2 regions of the Nocardia sp. NPDC050713 genome follow, and region 1 is predicted to be linked to the other one. Evidence: riboswitches for the same ligand, from Rfam matches in the RefSeq annotation. Region 1 holds a riboswitch; the other holds the start of a gene.
The links. Region 1 has a riboswitch for S-adenosylmethionine ahead of AB0H49_RS14375 (bifunctional o-acetylhomoserine/o-acetylserine sulfhydrylase). Riboswitches for the same ligand answer to the same signal wherever they lie in the genome.
Positions count from the first base shown of each region.

Region 1 (5,818 bases):
GTCTGGGTGCCGATCTGGTCGGCGGTGGCGCGCGCGCCGACGGCCAGAACCAGCGCCGCGGCCACCCTTTCGGGCGCGCCGATCATCCACTCCAGCACCCGCATGCCGCCCATCGATCCGCCGACGACCGCGGCGAGCCGCTCGATGCCGAGCAGATCCAGCAGGGCGGCCTCGGCGCTCACCTGATCGCGGATCGAGATCTCCGGGAAACGCGAGCCCCACGGCTTGCCGTCCGGCGCGAGCGACGACGGCCCGGTGCTGCCCTTACAGCCGCCGAGCACGTTGGTCGCGATCACACACCATTCGTCGGTGTCCACCGGCGCGCCGGGCCCGACCATGCCCTCCCACCAGCCGGGCTGCGCGTGGACGTCGTCCGGCGTGCCGACGACGTGCGAGTCACCGGTCAGAGCGTGCTCGACGAGCACCACATTGTCCAGGGTGGGGGAGAGTTCGCCCCACCGCTGCACGGCGAGATGGACATTCGGAATCACCGCGCCGCTTTCCAGCCGCACGTCCCCGATGGCGATGACGCCGGGCCTGCCGTCCGGCGGCGGCAGCAGGCCGACGCCGGACTCGATGCTCTGCTCGGTGCTCACGGTCACGTCGTCGCCGCCGTGAATCCGGCGCGCAGATCGGCCAGAATGTCGTCGATTCCCTCGATGCCCACGGCGAGGCGGACCAGTCCCGGGGTGACGCCGGAGGCGAGCTGTTGCTCGGGTGTCAGCTGGGAGTGCGTCGTCGATGCCGGATGGATCACCAGAGAACGCACATCCCCGATGTTGGCCACGTGGCTGTGCAGGACCAACGCGTCCACGAACTTCTTGCCCGCGTCGACACCGCCGCGCAGCTCGAACGAGACGATCGCGCCGGTCCCCTTCGGCGCGAGCCGCTTGGCCCGCTCGTGCCAAGGCGAGCTCGACAGTCCGGCGTAGTGGACCGATTCGACTGCCGGATGCTCGGCCAGGAATTCGGCGACCGCCTGCGCGTTGGCGACGTGGCGCTCGACGCGCAGGCTCAGCGTCTCGATGCCCTGCGCGATGAGGAACGCGTTGAACGGCGAGACTGCCGCGCCGAGATCGCGGAGCAGCTGCACGCGGGCCTTCAGCGCGTAGGCGGGCGCGCCGAGATCGGCGAAGACCGCGCCGTGATAGCTGGGGTCCGGGGTGGTGAAGCCGGGGAAACGCGGCTCGCCCCTGTCATCGCGGACGGTCCAGTCGAACTTTCCGCCGTCGACGATCGCGCCCGCGATGGCCGTGCCGTGCCCGCCCAGGTACTTGGTGGCCGAGTGCACCACGATGTCGGCGCCGTGCGCCAGCGGCTGGATCAGGTAAGGGGTCGCGACGGTGTTGTCCACGATCAGCGGGATCCCGGCGGCGTGCGCGACCTCGGCGATGCCGGGGATGTCGAACACGGCACTGCTGGGATTGGCGATGGTCTCGCCGAAGAACGCCTTGGTATTGGGCCGGATCGCGGCGCGCCACTGTTCGAGATCGTCCGCGTCCTCGACGAACGAGACCTCGATGCCGAGCTTGGGCAGCGAGTAATGGAAGAGGTTGTAGGTGCCGCCGTACAGGTGCGGGCTGGACACGATGTGGTCGCCTGCGGAAGCCAGGTTCAGGATCGCGTACGTCTCCGCGGCCTGCCCGGAGGCGAGCAGCAGTGCGGCGACGCCGCCTTCCAGGGCGGCGATGCGCTGCTCGACCACGTCCTGGGTCGGGTTCATGATGCGGGTGTAGATATTGCCCGGCTCGGCGAGACCGAACAGCGCCGCCGCGTGGTCGGTGTCGCGGAAGGCGTAGGAGGTGGTCTGGTAGATCGGCAGGGCGCGGGCGCCGGTGCTCGGATCGGGGGCTTGGCCCGCATGCACCTGCTTGGTCTCGAAGGACCAACGGGCAGGATCGAACTCGGCCGCGACGGGGTCGGTCATATCATGCTCCACAAGAGTTGTTCGCCGGACTAACGAGATCGGTGATGCGGTCTATCCAGGACAACACATTTCCGGGAACCTCCTGACAGCGCGCTTGCCCTCGACCTTCGAGGGCCCGGTCATCACCCGGAGCACCCCACCGCTGCTGGAGGGTTGCCGTCCAGCGAGCCGGGGCTTGGCGCTGGCACTCATGACCTGACGGACATGGTAGCTGGCGGGCGGCCAATGGCCGAAATTCGTAGCCGATCTCACTCCGCCGATTCCGTCGGCGGTTCCGTGCAGACCCGCATGAACTCCGCGTACGCGTCGAGCAGCGTCGCCCGCGCCGCGCGCACCGCGATCTGCGGATCGCAGTCCATGATCAGCTCGCTGTGCACGTCCATCGCGAGGTGACACAGCATCTGCCAGGTAGAGACGATCAACCGCACGCTGAGCGCGCCTTGGGTGGTGCCGAGACGGTCGGCGAGCACCGCGGTGATGGCAGCGGACTTGCTGTCGGCGAACTCCAGCGCGCGGCTGTTGACCGAGGGGCTGTCGCGCGCGATCCGCTGCATCTGCTGGAACCTGCAGAACGACACCGCCGAGTTCTCCGTCGCCGCGTCATCGATCACCTGGAGGTAGGCGTTGCACAGCGCGCGCAGCTCGTTGCCGCCGCGCGGCTCTTCTCGCAACTTGTCGGCAACCATTTGGCCGAAGTCGAGGACCGGCGCGAGGACGATGTCCTCCTTCGTCTCGAAATACCGGTTGACGGTGCGCGGCGAGACGTCGGCCGCGTTCGCGATCTGCTCGACCGTCGTCGCGTCGAAGCCCTGCTTGTCGCACAGCTCGAGCGCGATGTTCATGATGCGCTGCCTCGTCTGCTGCTTCTTGCGCTCGCGCAGGCCGAGAGGTGCTGTGTTATCTCGCGTCGTGGACACCACGCCTTCCCGTTCCGTGGACGCGAGGCCGCCCGACGTCGCCCGCGCTGTGCTGTTCCCGGTCGCGGCGGCGTCCTCGGCCGCGTTCGTGCCCACCGGCGTCGATGAGTCGAGCATCTCCCCACTGTAACCCAGACACTCGCTCAACTGTCGCAACATGGCAAATGTCTGATTGCGACATTTTTCTATTGACGCCAAATGTCGGACAGTGACAGGATTGCTCGCACGCGCACTTCCGGACGACGAGGAGACAAGGTGAGCGAGATATCGACAGCGGTGCACGCGCCGGGTGACCGGCGCGACTCGGCCCGCTGGCTGGCGCTCGGCGTGATCGGGCTGGCCCAGCTGATGGTGGTCCTCGACGCGACCATCGTGACTATCGCGCTGCCGTTCGCGCAGCGTGACCTCGGCATCAGCGAGGGCGACAAGCAGTGGGCCCTCACCGCCTACACGCTGATCTTCGGCGGCCTGCTGCTGCTCGGCGGCCGCCTTGCCGACTACCTCGGCCGCCGCCGGATCTTCCTGGTCGGCCTCGTCGGCTTCGCGGCCGCCTCGGCGCTCGCGGGTCTGGCGCAGAACGGCGCCCAGCTCTTCGCGGGTCGCGGCTTGCAAGGCGCCTTCGCCGCGCTGCTCGCACCCGCCGCGCTCGCGCTGGTCTCGGTGACGTTCACCGAGGCGAAAGAACGGGCCCGCGCCTTCGCCGTCTTCGCGGGAATCTCCGCGGGCGGCGCCGCGATCGGCCTGATCGCGGGTGGCGCGCTCACCGAATACGCGTCCTGGCGGTGGACCCTGCTGGTCAACACCCCTATCGCGATCCTCGCGTTCGTCGGCGCGCTCGCGTTCGTCATCAAGGACGTGCCCGCGCCGCGGACCGGCGGCTACGACGTGCCCGGTGCCGTCACCGTGACAGCAGGCCTGATCGCCATCGTGTACGGCTTCAGCCGCGCGGCCGATCACGGCTGGACCTCGGGCGGCACCCTCGCGCTGCTGGTCGCTGGGCTCGCACTGCTCGTCGCGTTCGTCGCCATCGAGCGCCGTTCGTCGAATCCGCTGTTGCCCCTGCGTATTCCGGGGGAGAGCAACCGCGGCGGCGCACTGCTCGCGGCGCTGCTGATCCCCATCGCGATGTTCGCGATGTTCCTGTTCCTGAGCTTCTACTTCCAGGTCACGCTCGGTTACTCGCCGCTGAAGGCGGGCGTCGCGTTCCTGCCGTTCCCCGTGGGCATCGCGGTGTCGGCGGGCATCACCAGCGCGCTGCTGCCCAAGCTCGGACCGCGTCCGCTGATGGTCGTAGGCGCCGCGCTCGGCGTGGTCGGGTTGCTCTGGCTGGCGCAGCTGAGCTACGGCGACAGCTACGCCGCTGGTGTGCTGCCCGCCCAGCTGCTGATCGCGCTCGGCATGGGACCGCTGTTCGTCGGTATGCAGGCGGTGGCGCTGCACCGGGTGGACGAGGCCGACGCCGGTGTCGCCAGCGCGTTGCTCAACGCCGCCCAGCAGGTCGGCGGCGCGGTCGGCACCGCGCTGCTCACCACGATCTCGGTGCAGGCGGCGAAGGACTACCTCGCCGACAACCCGACCGTCGACGATTTGGCCGCTCGCGCCGCCATCTACAGCTACGACGTCGCGTTCTACGTGGGCGCGGGCTTCTTCCTCGCCGCGATTCCGGTGATCGCGCTGATGATCAAGGCCAAGCCCGCCGACTTCGCCGAGGACGCGGAGGAGAGTGTTCGCGTCCCGCTCGCGGTCTGAGCGACACCGGATACGGCCCGCGCATCGACGGTGCGCGGGCCGTCTCGCGCGCCTGGCCGCACTTCGGTTCCGGCGCAGGTCGGCGCGCTCGACTTGCTCCGGATGACATGATGGAGAAAGTGGTTGGGATCACTCGTGGGGCTACTCGTGGGTAACCGTCTAGGAGTCCGCACAGTGGCCCCTCCCCGCGCGGTGAGATCGTCGGCAGCAGTACGCTTGTCTTGCTTGCACCACACGTCCCGCAAACAACGCGGTACATATACGTTGTCTGTTGAACAGCTGGGGTCCGCTCACAAGCGTGTTCGCCTGGCCGTGCAATAAGGGCACCATCCTAGGAGGACACGAAGATCCATGTCCAAGATCAAGGTTGAAGGCACCGTCGTCGAACTCGACGGTGATGAGATGACCCGGATCATCTGGCAGTTCATCAAGGACAAGCTGATCCACCCGTACCTCGACGTGAACCTCGAGTACTACGACCTCGGCATCGAGTACCGGGACAAGACGGACGACCAGGTCACCATCGACGCGGCCAACGCCATCAAGCAGCACGGCGTCGGCGTGAAGTGTGCCACGATCACGCCGGACGAGGCCCGCGTCGAGGAGTTCGGCCTCAAGAAGATGTGGCGCTCGCCCAACGGCACCATCCGCAACATCCTCGGCGGCACCATCTTCCGCGCGCCGATCATCATCTCCAACGTCCCGCGACTGGTTCCCGGCTGGACCAAGCCGATCATCATCGGCCGTCACGCCTTCGGCGACCAGTACCGCGCCACCGACTTCAAGGTCTTCCAGTCGGGCACCGTCACCCTGACCTTCACCCCCGAGGACGGCAGCGAGCCGATCGTGCACGAGGTCGTGAAGATGCCGGACGAGGGCGGCGTCATCATGGGCATGTACAACTTCAAGAAGTCCATCGAGGACTTCGCGCGCGCGTCGTTCAACTACGGCCTGCAGCAGAACTACCCCGTCTACATGTCGACGAAGAACACCATCCTGAAGGCCTACGACGGCATGTTCAAGGACACCTTCCAGGAGATCTTCGACACCGAGTTCAAGAGCCAGTTCGACGCGGCGGGCCTGACCTACGAGCACCGTCTCATCGACGACATGGTCGCCTCCTCCATGAAGTGGGAGGGCGGCTACGTCTGGGCCTGCAAGAACTACGACGGCGACGTGCAGTCCGACACCGTGGCCCAGGGCTTCGGTTCGCTCGGCCTGATGA
Region 1 covers NZ_JBFAHS010000006.1:137,040-142,857, reverse strand. Annotated here, with positions in the region: gene AB0H49_RS14380 (homoserine O-acetyltransferase) at 1-602, opposite strand, end outside; gene AB0H49_RS14375 (bifunctional o-acetylhomoserine/o-acetylserine sulfhydrylase) at 599-1,927, opposite strand; SAM riboswitch class IV at 2,013-2,123, opposite strand; gene AB0H49_RS14370 (TetR family transcriptional regulator) at 2,176-2,961, opposite strand; gene AB0H49_RS14365 (MFS transporter) at 3,100-4,593, shown strand; gene AB0H49_RS14360 (NADP-dependent isocitrate dehydrogenase) at 4,945-5,818, shown strand, end outside.

Region 2 (5,818 bases), on a different contig from region 1:
ATGCTGGCGCGCAGTGCGCCGTCGAGGCCGAGGCGGGCGAGCAGCGGGTGGGCGCAAAAGCGGCCGTCGCGCACACCGATGGCGTGTTCGGCGGAGAGGTAGGCGGCGACGTGGCCGGGCGCGAAGCCCGCGACGGTGAACGCCACGATGCCGACGGAATCGGGACTGTCGGACCAGATGCGCAGCGTCTCGACGCCCGGGATGGCACACAGTCCCTCGCGCAGGCGGTCGGCAAGCAGGCGTTCGTGCGCGGCCAACCCCACGGGATCGATGGCGGCGAGCGCGTCACAGGCGGCGGCGATCGCGGCCGCGCCCAGCACGTTCGGCGACCCCGCCTCGTGCCGCTGCGGCGCGGGCGCCCATTCGGCGCGCTCGGTGCTCACCGCGCGCACCGCACCGCCGCCCGCGAGATAGGGCTCGGCCCGATCCAGCCAGTCGCGGCGGCCGACAAGCACACCCGCACCGAACGGCGCGTACAGCTTGTGACCCGAGAAGGCGAGGTAGTCGATCCCCGCCTCCCGCAGACTGATTCGCCGGTGCGGCGCGAGCTGGGCCGCGTCGACCAGGATGCGCGCGCCACACTGGTGCGCGATGTCGGCGAGCCGCTCCAACGGCAGCACCTCCCCGGTGACATTCGACGCCCCCGTCACCGCGAGCAGTGCGGCGGGCTTGCTGCACAGCTCCGCCACCAGCAACCGGATGGTCTCGGCGACGGTGTCGGCAGCGCGCACCACGCGGCGTCCGTGCCGCGTCCACGGCAGGAAATTGGCGTGATGCTCGATGTCGAGCACCACGGTGTCGCCCGGCACACAGGACGCCAGCAGGTTCAGCGAATCGGTGGTGTTGCGGGTGAACACCACCACCTGGTCGTCGGCGGCGTCGAGGAAACGGGCGACCGAACCGCGCGCGGCCTCGTAGCACTCGGTGGAGATGCGCGAGGCGTAGCCCGCGCCGCGGTGCACGCTGGCGTAGTACGGCAGCAGCCGCTGGATCCGGTCGGTGACCTGGGCCAGCGCCGGCGCGCTCGCGGCGTAGTCGAAGTTGGCGTAGGTGCGGGTTCCACCCTGCACGAGCGGCACCGGCAGATCGTCACCCGAAACGCGGGCGAAGGCGGCACAGGTCTGGTCCACAACAGCGGTCATCACGTAATCCCGTCGGCTCTGGGACTCGCGATCGAGGGATTCGTCGAGTCCGCGCTTGCCGCGCCCGGTCGGACGGCGGCCCGGTCGTCACCCGGAGCACCCCACCGCGGAGGAGGGTTGCCGACCAGCTAGCCGGGGCTTAGCGCTGGCACTCGTGACCTGTCCCGAGATTGGCAGACCGCACGCGGCTCTGTCAACCTCTGGATTCGCGCGGCCGAAAGTCGGTTGCGCCGCCGCGGGAACTGCGCTGCACTCGTTGGGTGACGCCCTCGCTGCTGCTCAGCTTCGTCGGACTGTGCGTCCTGCTCTCCCTGACGCCGGGGCCGGATTCGTTTCTGGTGCTGCGCTTTTCGATCGTGGACGCCCGTCCCGGCATCGCCGCGGCGGTGGGCTCGGCGCTCGGCGGCCTGGTGTGGGCGGTGGTGGTGGCCGCTGGCGTCGCCGCGCTGCTGGAGCAATCCGCGACCGCGTATCGCGCGCTGAAGATCGTCGGCGGAATCTATTTGGTGTACCTCGGAATTCGTACGCTCATCGAGTTGCGCAAGCGGCGGGCGCAGGCCGATGCCGAGTTCCATTCCGGCAGCGGGAAAGCGCCCTCGGTTCGCTCGGCGTTCACGGCGGGCGTCGTCTCGTGTCTGTTCAACCCGAAGGTCGGCCTGTTCTACCTCGCCGTGCTTCCCCAGTTCCTGACCGAGGTCACCTTCCTGAACACCCTCGCGCTCGGCGCGATCGAATGCACCGTCGCCGCCGTCGAGATGATCCTGCTCGCCCTGCTCGCCGCCCGCGCGGTGGCGTTCCTGCGCAGCCCGAGGGTCCGCGATCGGCTCGAGCAAGCGAGCGCCGGGATTCTCACCGCGCTGGGTCTAGGTACCGCGGCCTCGGCGACCTGATAGGCGCCGCCGCCCAAACGGAGCGAATGCGGAAGTGCGCCTGACGGCCCCATCCACCCGCCTCGGCTCGCCGATCGACGTCACACCGCAGCCCCGGAGATATCGCTGGTACCGCGGGTACCGTGGTCAGTTGGTCACCGTGGCGTTTGCCAATCGGTAACCCTCATGTGAAACAACCATCGGGAAACGCAAGGCAGGTCTATGAGAGGTGGGCCGGACGTGATGCTCCAGCCGCAGGTCGACACCGCGGTGGGCACTAGCCCGACGACCGGGCAGTCGTTGTCCGACCCCCTGCTACGCGGCGCTGCGGCGCCTCCGCCGCGCACCCTCGTCGACATCCTGACCGCCACCGCGCGTGCCCATCCGGACGCGCACGCCATCGATGACGGCGAGATTCTGATCACATACCGCGAGCTGCTCATCGCGGTCGAGGCACGAGCGGCCGAGCTGGTCGAGGCCGGAGTCCGCGCTGGCGACCGGGTCGGCGTCCGAATGCCCTCCGGCAGCGGCGATCTGTACGTCACGATCCTCGCCGTGCTGTGGGCGGGCGCCGCGTACGTCCCGGTCGACGCCGACGATCCCGACGAGCGGGCCCGGCTGGTCTTCGGTGAGGCGCGGGTGAGCGCCGTCGTCACCGCCGAGGGTGTCCGTGCCGTCGAAACATCCACCGCCCCAACCTCTCTCACGGCCGGTGAGGACACGGACCACACGTTCCCCGCACCCGACGACGACGCCTGGATCATCTTCACCTCCGGCTCCACCGGCACCCCGAAGGGCGTCGCGGTCACCCACCGCAACGCCGCCGCCTTCGTCGACGCCGAGGCGCGACTGTTCCTGCGGGAGGCGCCCATCGGCCCCGGTGACCGTGTCCTCGCCGGTCTCTCGGTCGCCTTCGACGCCTCCTGCGAGGAGATGTGGTTGGCCTGGCGGCACGGCGCCTGCCTGGTGCCCGCGCCGCGCGCGCTGGTGCGCACCGGCGCGGACCTCGGCCCCTGGCTGGTCCGCCGCGAGATCAGCATCGTCTCGACGGTGCCGACGCTGGCCGCGACCTGGCCCGCCGAGGCGCTGGAACCGGTCCGGCTGCTGATCTTCGGCGGCGAGGCCGTGCCGCCCGAACTCGCCGAACGCCTTGCTGGGGACGAGGATTCGGGACGCGAGCTGTGGAACACCTACGGCCCCACCGAGGCCACCGTTGTGGCGTGCGCGGCCCTGCTCACCGGGGAGCCGCCGATTCGCATCGGATTGCCTTTGGACGGCTGGGATCTGGCCGTGGTCGACGCGCAGGGCAACCCGGTCGGCGAGGGCGAATCGGGCGAACTCGTCATCGGCGGCGTCGGACTCGGCCGCTACCTCGATCCGGCCAAGGACGCCGAGAAGTACGCTCCACTGCCCGGGCTCGGCTGGGAACGCGCCTATCGCAGCGGCGATCTGGTCCGCAACGAGAGCGCCGGGCTCGTCTTCCTCGGCCGCGCCGACGATCAGATCAAACTCGGCGGCCGTCGCATCGAGCTCGGCGAGATCGACAACGCGCTCCAGCATCTGCCCGGTGTCACGGGAGCGGCCGCCGCGATCCGAACGACCAAGGCGGGCAACAAGACCCTGGTCGGCTACCTCACCGGCCCCGATGGCGACTTCGACGCGCGCGCGGCGCGCGAACTGCTCGCCGACCAACTGCCCGCGCCGCTGGTGCCGCGCCTCGCGGTGGTCGACGAGCTACCCACCCGCACCTCGGGCAAGGTCGATCGCGACGCGCTGCCCTGGCCCCTGCCCAAGGCCAAGCCCGCCGACGCCGACATGTCCCCCACCGCGCGCTGGGTCGCCGGACTCTGGGACGCCATCCTCGGCGCCGAGGCGACCGGCCCCGACGCCGACTTCTTCGACCTCGGCGGCGGCTCGCTCGCCGCCGCCCAGCTGGTCACCGCGCTGCGCGAACGCTATCCGCGGGTCGCCGTCGCCGATCTCTACGACCATCCGCGCCTCGGCGCGCTCGCCGACCTGCTCGACGCCAGCGCCCCCGCCGCCGCGGTCGCGGAACGCACCGTGCGTCCCACCCCCCGCACCGCGCAGTGGGTGCAGGTACTCGCCACGGTGCCGCTGACCACCCTGACCGGATTGCAGTGGCTCACCTGGCTGGCCATCGTCGGCAATATCGCGGCGTGGTCGGGATCGCTGCCCTGGCTGCCTCGACTGTCCTGGTGGTGGGCGCTGATCGCGTTCCTGCTCTTCATCTCCCCGCCCGGCCGGATGGCGCTGTGCGTGGCCGGTTCGCGCGTGCTGTTGCGCGGCATCGCGCCCGGCAGCTATCCGCGCGGCGGCTCGGTGCACCTGCGCCTGTGGGCCGCGGTGCGATTGTCCGAGGCGAGCGGCGCCGAGAACCTCTCCGGCGCACCCTGGATGGTGCCCTTCGCGCGGGCGCTCGGCGCGCGCATCGGCAAGGGTGTCGACCTGCACACACTGCCGCCGGTGACCGGGATGCTCGAACTGGGCGACGGGTGCAGCGTGGAACCCGAGGTCGATCTGTCCGGCTACTGGATCGACGGCGACCTCGTGCACATCGGCCCGATCAGCATCGGCCCCGGCGCGGTGGTCGGCGCGCGCTCGATCCTGTTGCCTGGCACGAGGATCGGGAAGAACGCCGAGATCGCGCCAGGTTCCGCCGTTTCGGGGAAGGTCAAGGCCGAACAGGAATGGGCGGGCTCGCCCGCCGTGAAGGTCGGCCGCGCCCGGCACCGGTGGCCCGCGCACACGCCGCCGCGCGCCCGGCACTGGGTCCCGATCTTCGGCATCACCTCGATGGCGCTCGCCGCCCTCCCGATCCTCGGCCTCGGCGCGGGCGGCGCGTTCCTGGCCTGGTGGGTCCGGGACACCACGACGCTCACCGCCGCGCTCGGCCGCGCCTTCGCCGTGCTGCCGGTGGCGGTGCTGCTCGTGCTCGGCGTGTACGCCGCGGCGACCGTCGTCCTGGTGCGTCTGTTCGCCATCGGGCTGACCGAGGGCCACCATCCGGTGCGCAGCCGCGTCGGCTGGCAGGCCTGGGCCACCGAACGCCTGCTCGACTCGGCGCGCACCTTCCTGTTCCCGCTCTACGCCAGCCTGTTGACGCCGTTGTGGCTACGCCTGCTCGGCGCGAAGGTCGGCAAGCACGTCGAGGCGTCGACCGTGCTGCTGCTGCCGAAGTTCACCACCGTCGCCGACGGCGCCTTCCTGGCCGACGACACCATGGTCGCCGGTTACGAACTCGGCGGCGGCTGGCTGCGCATCGGCGAGGCCAAGGTCGGCAAGCGAGCGTTCCTCGGCAACTCGGGGATGACCGCGCCCGGCCGCCGGGTACCGAAGAACGGGCTGGTCGCCGTGCTCTCTGCCGCGCCGTCCAAGGCCAAGGCGGGGTCCTCGTGGCTCGGCAGCCCGCCCGTGCGCCTGCGCCGCGCCTCCGAAACCGCCGACGCCAGCCGCACTTTCGATCCGCCGCGGCGGCTGCGCGTCGCGCGGGCGATCGTGGAGACGTGCAGGCTGATTCCGGTGCTGGTCACCTTCGCCATCGGCCTCGGCGTGCTCTTCGCACTGGCCTGGCTGGCCCAGCGGATCGGTCACCTGCCGACCGCCCTGCTCAGCGGCGTCGTGCTGTTGGTCGCGGGCGCGATCGCGTGCGGCAGCGCAGTGGCCGCGAAGTGGTTGCTGGTCGGCCGGATCCGGGCCGAGGAGCATCCGTTGTGGAGCTCGTTCGTCTGGCGCAACGAGGTCTCGGACACCTTCGTCGAGACCGTCGCCGCGCCCTGGTTCGCCCGC
Region 2 covers NZ_JBFAHS010000024.1:44,892-50,709, reverse strand. Annotated here, with positions in the region: gene AB0H49_RS32160 (aminotransferase class V-fold PLP-dependent enzyme) at 1-1,142, opposite strand, end outside; SAM riboswitch class IV at 1,189-1,302, opposite strand; gene AB0H49_RS32155 (LysE family translocator) at 1,403-2,032, shown strand; gene AB0H49_RS32150 (Pls/PosA family non-ribosomal peptide synthetase) at 2,255-5,818, shown strand, end outside.
Region 2: another riboswitch for S-adenosylmethionine. It lies ahead of AB0H49_RS32160 (aminotransferase class V-fold PLP-dependent enzyme); the one in region 1 lies ahead of AB0H49_RS14375 (bifunctional o-acetylhomoserine/o-acetylserine sulfhydrylase).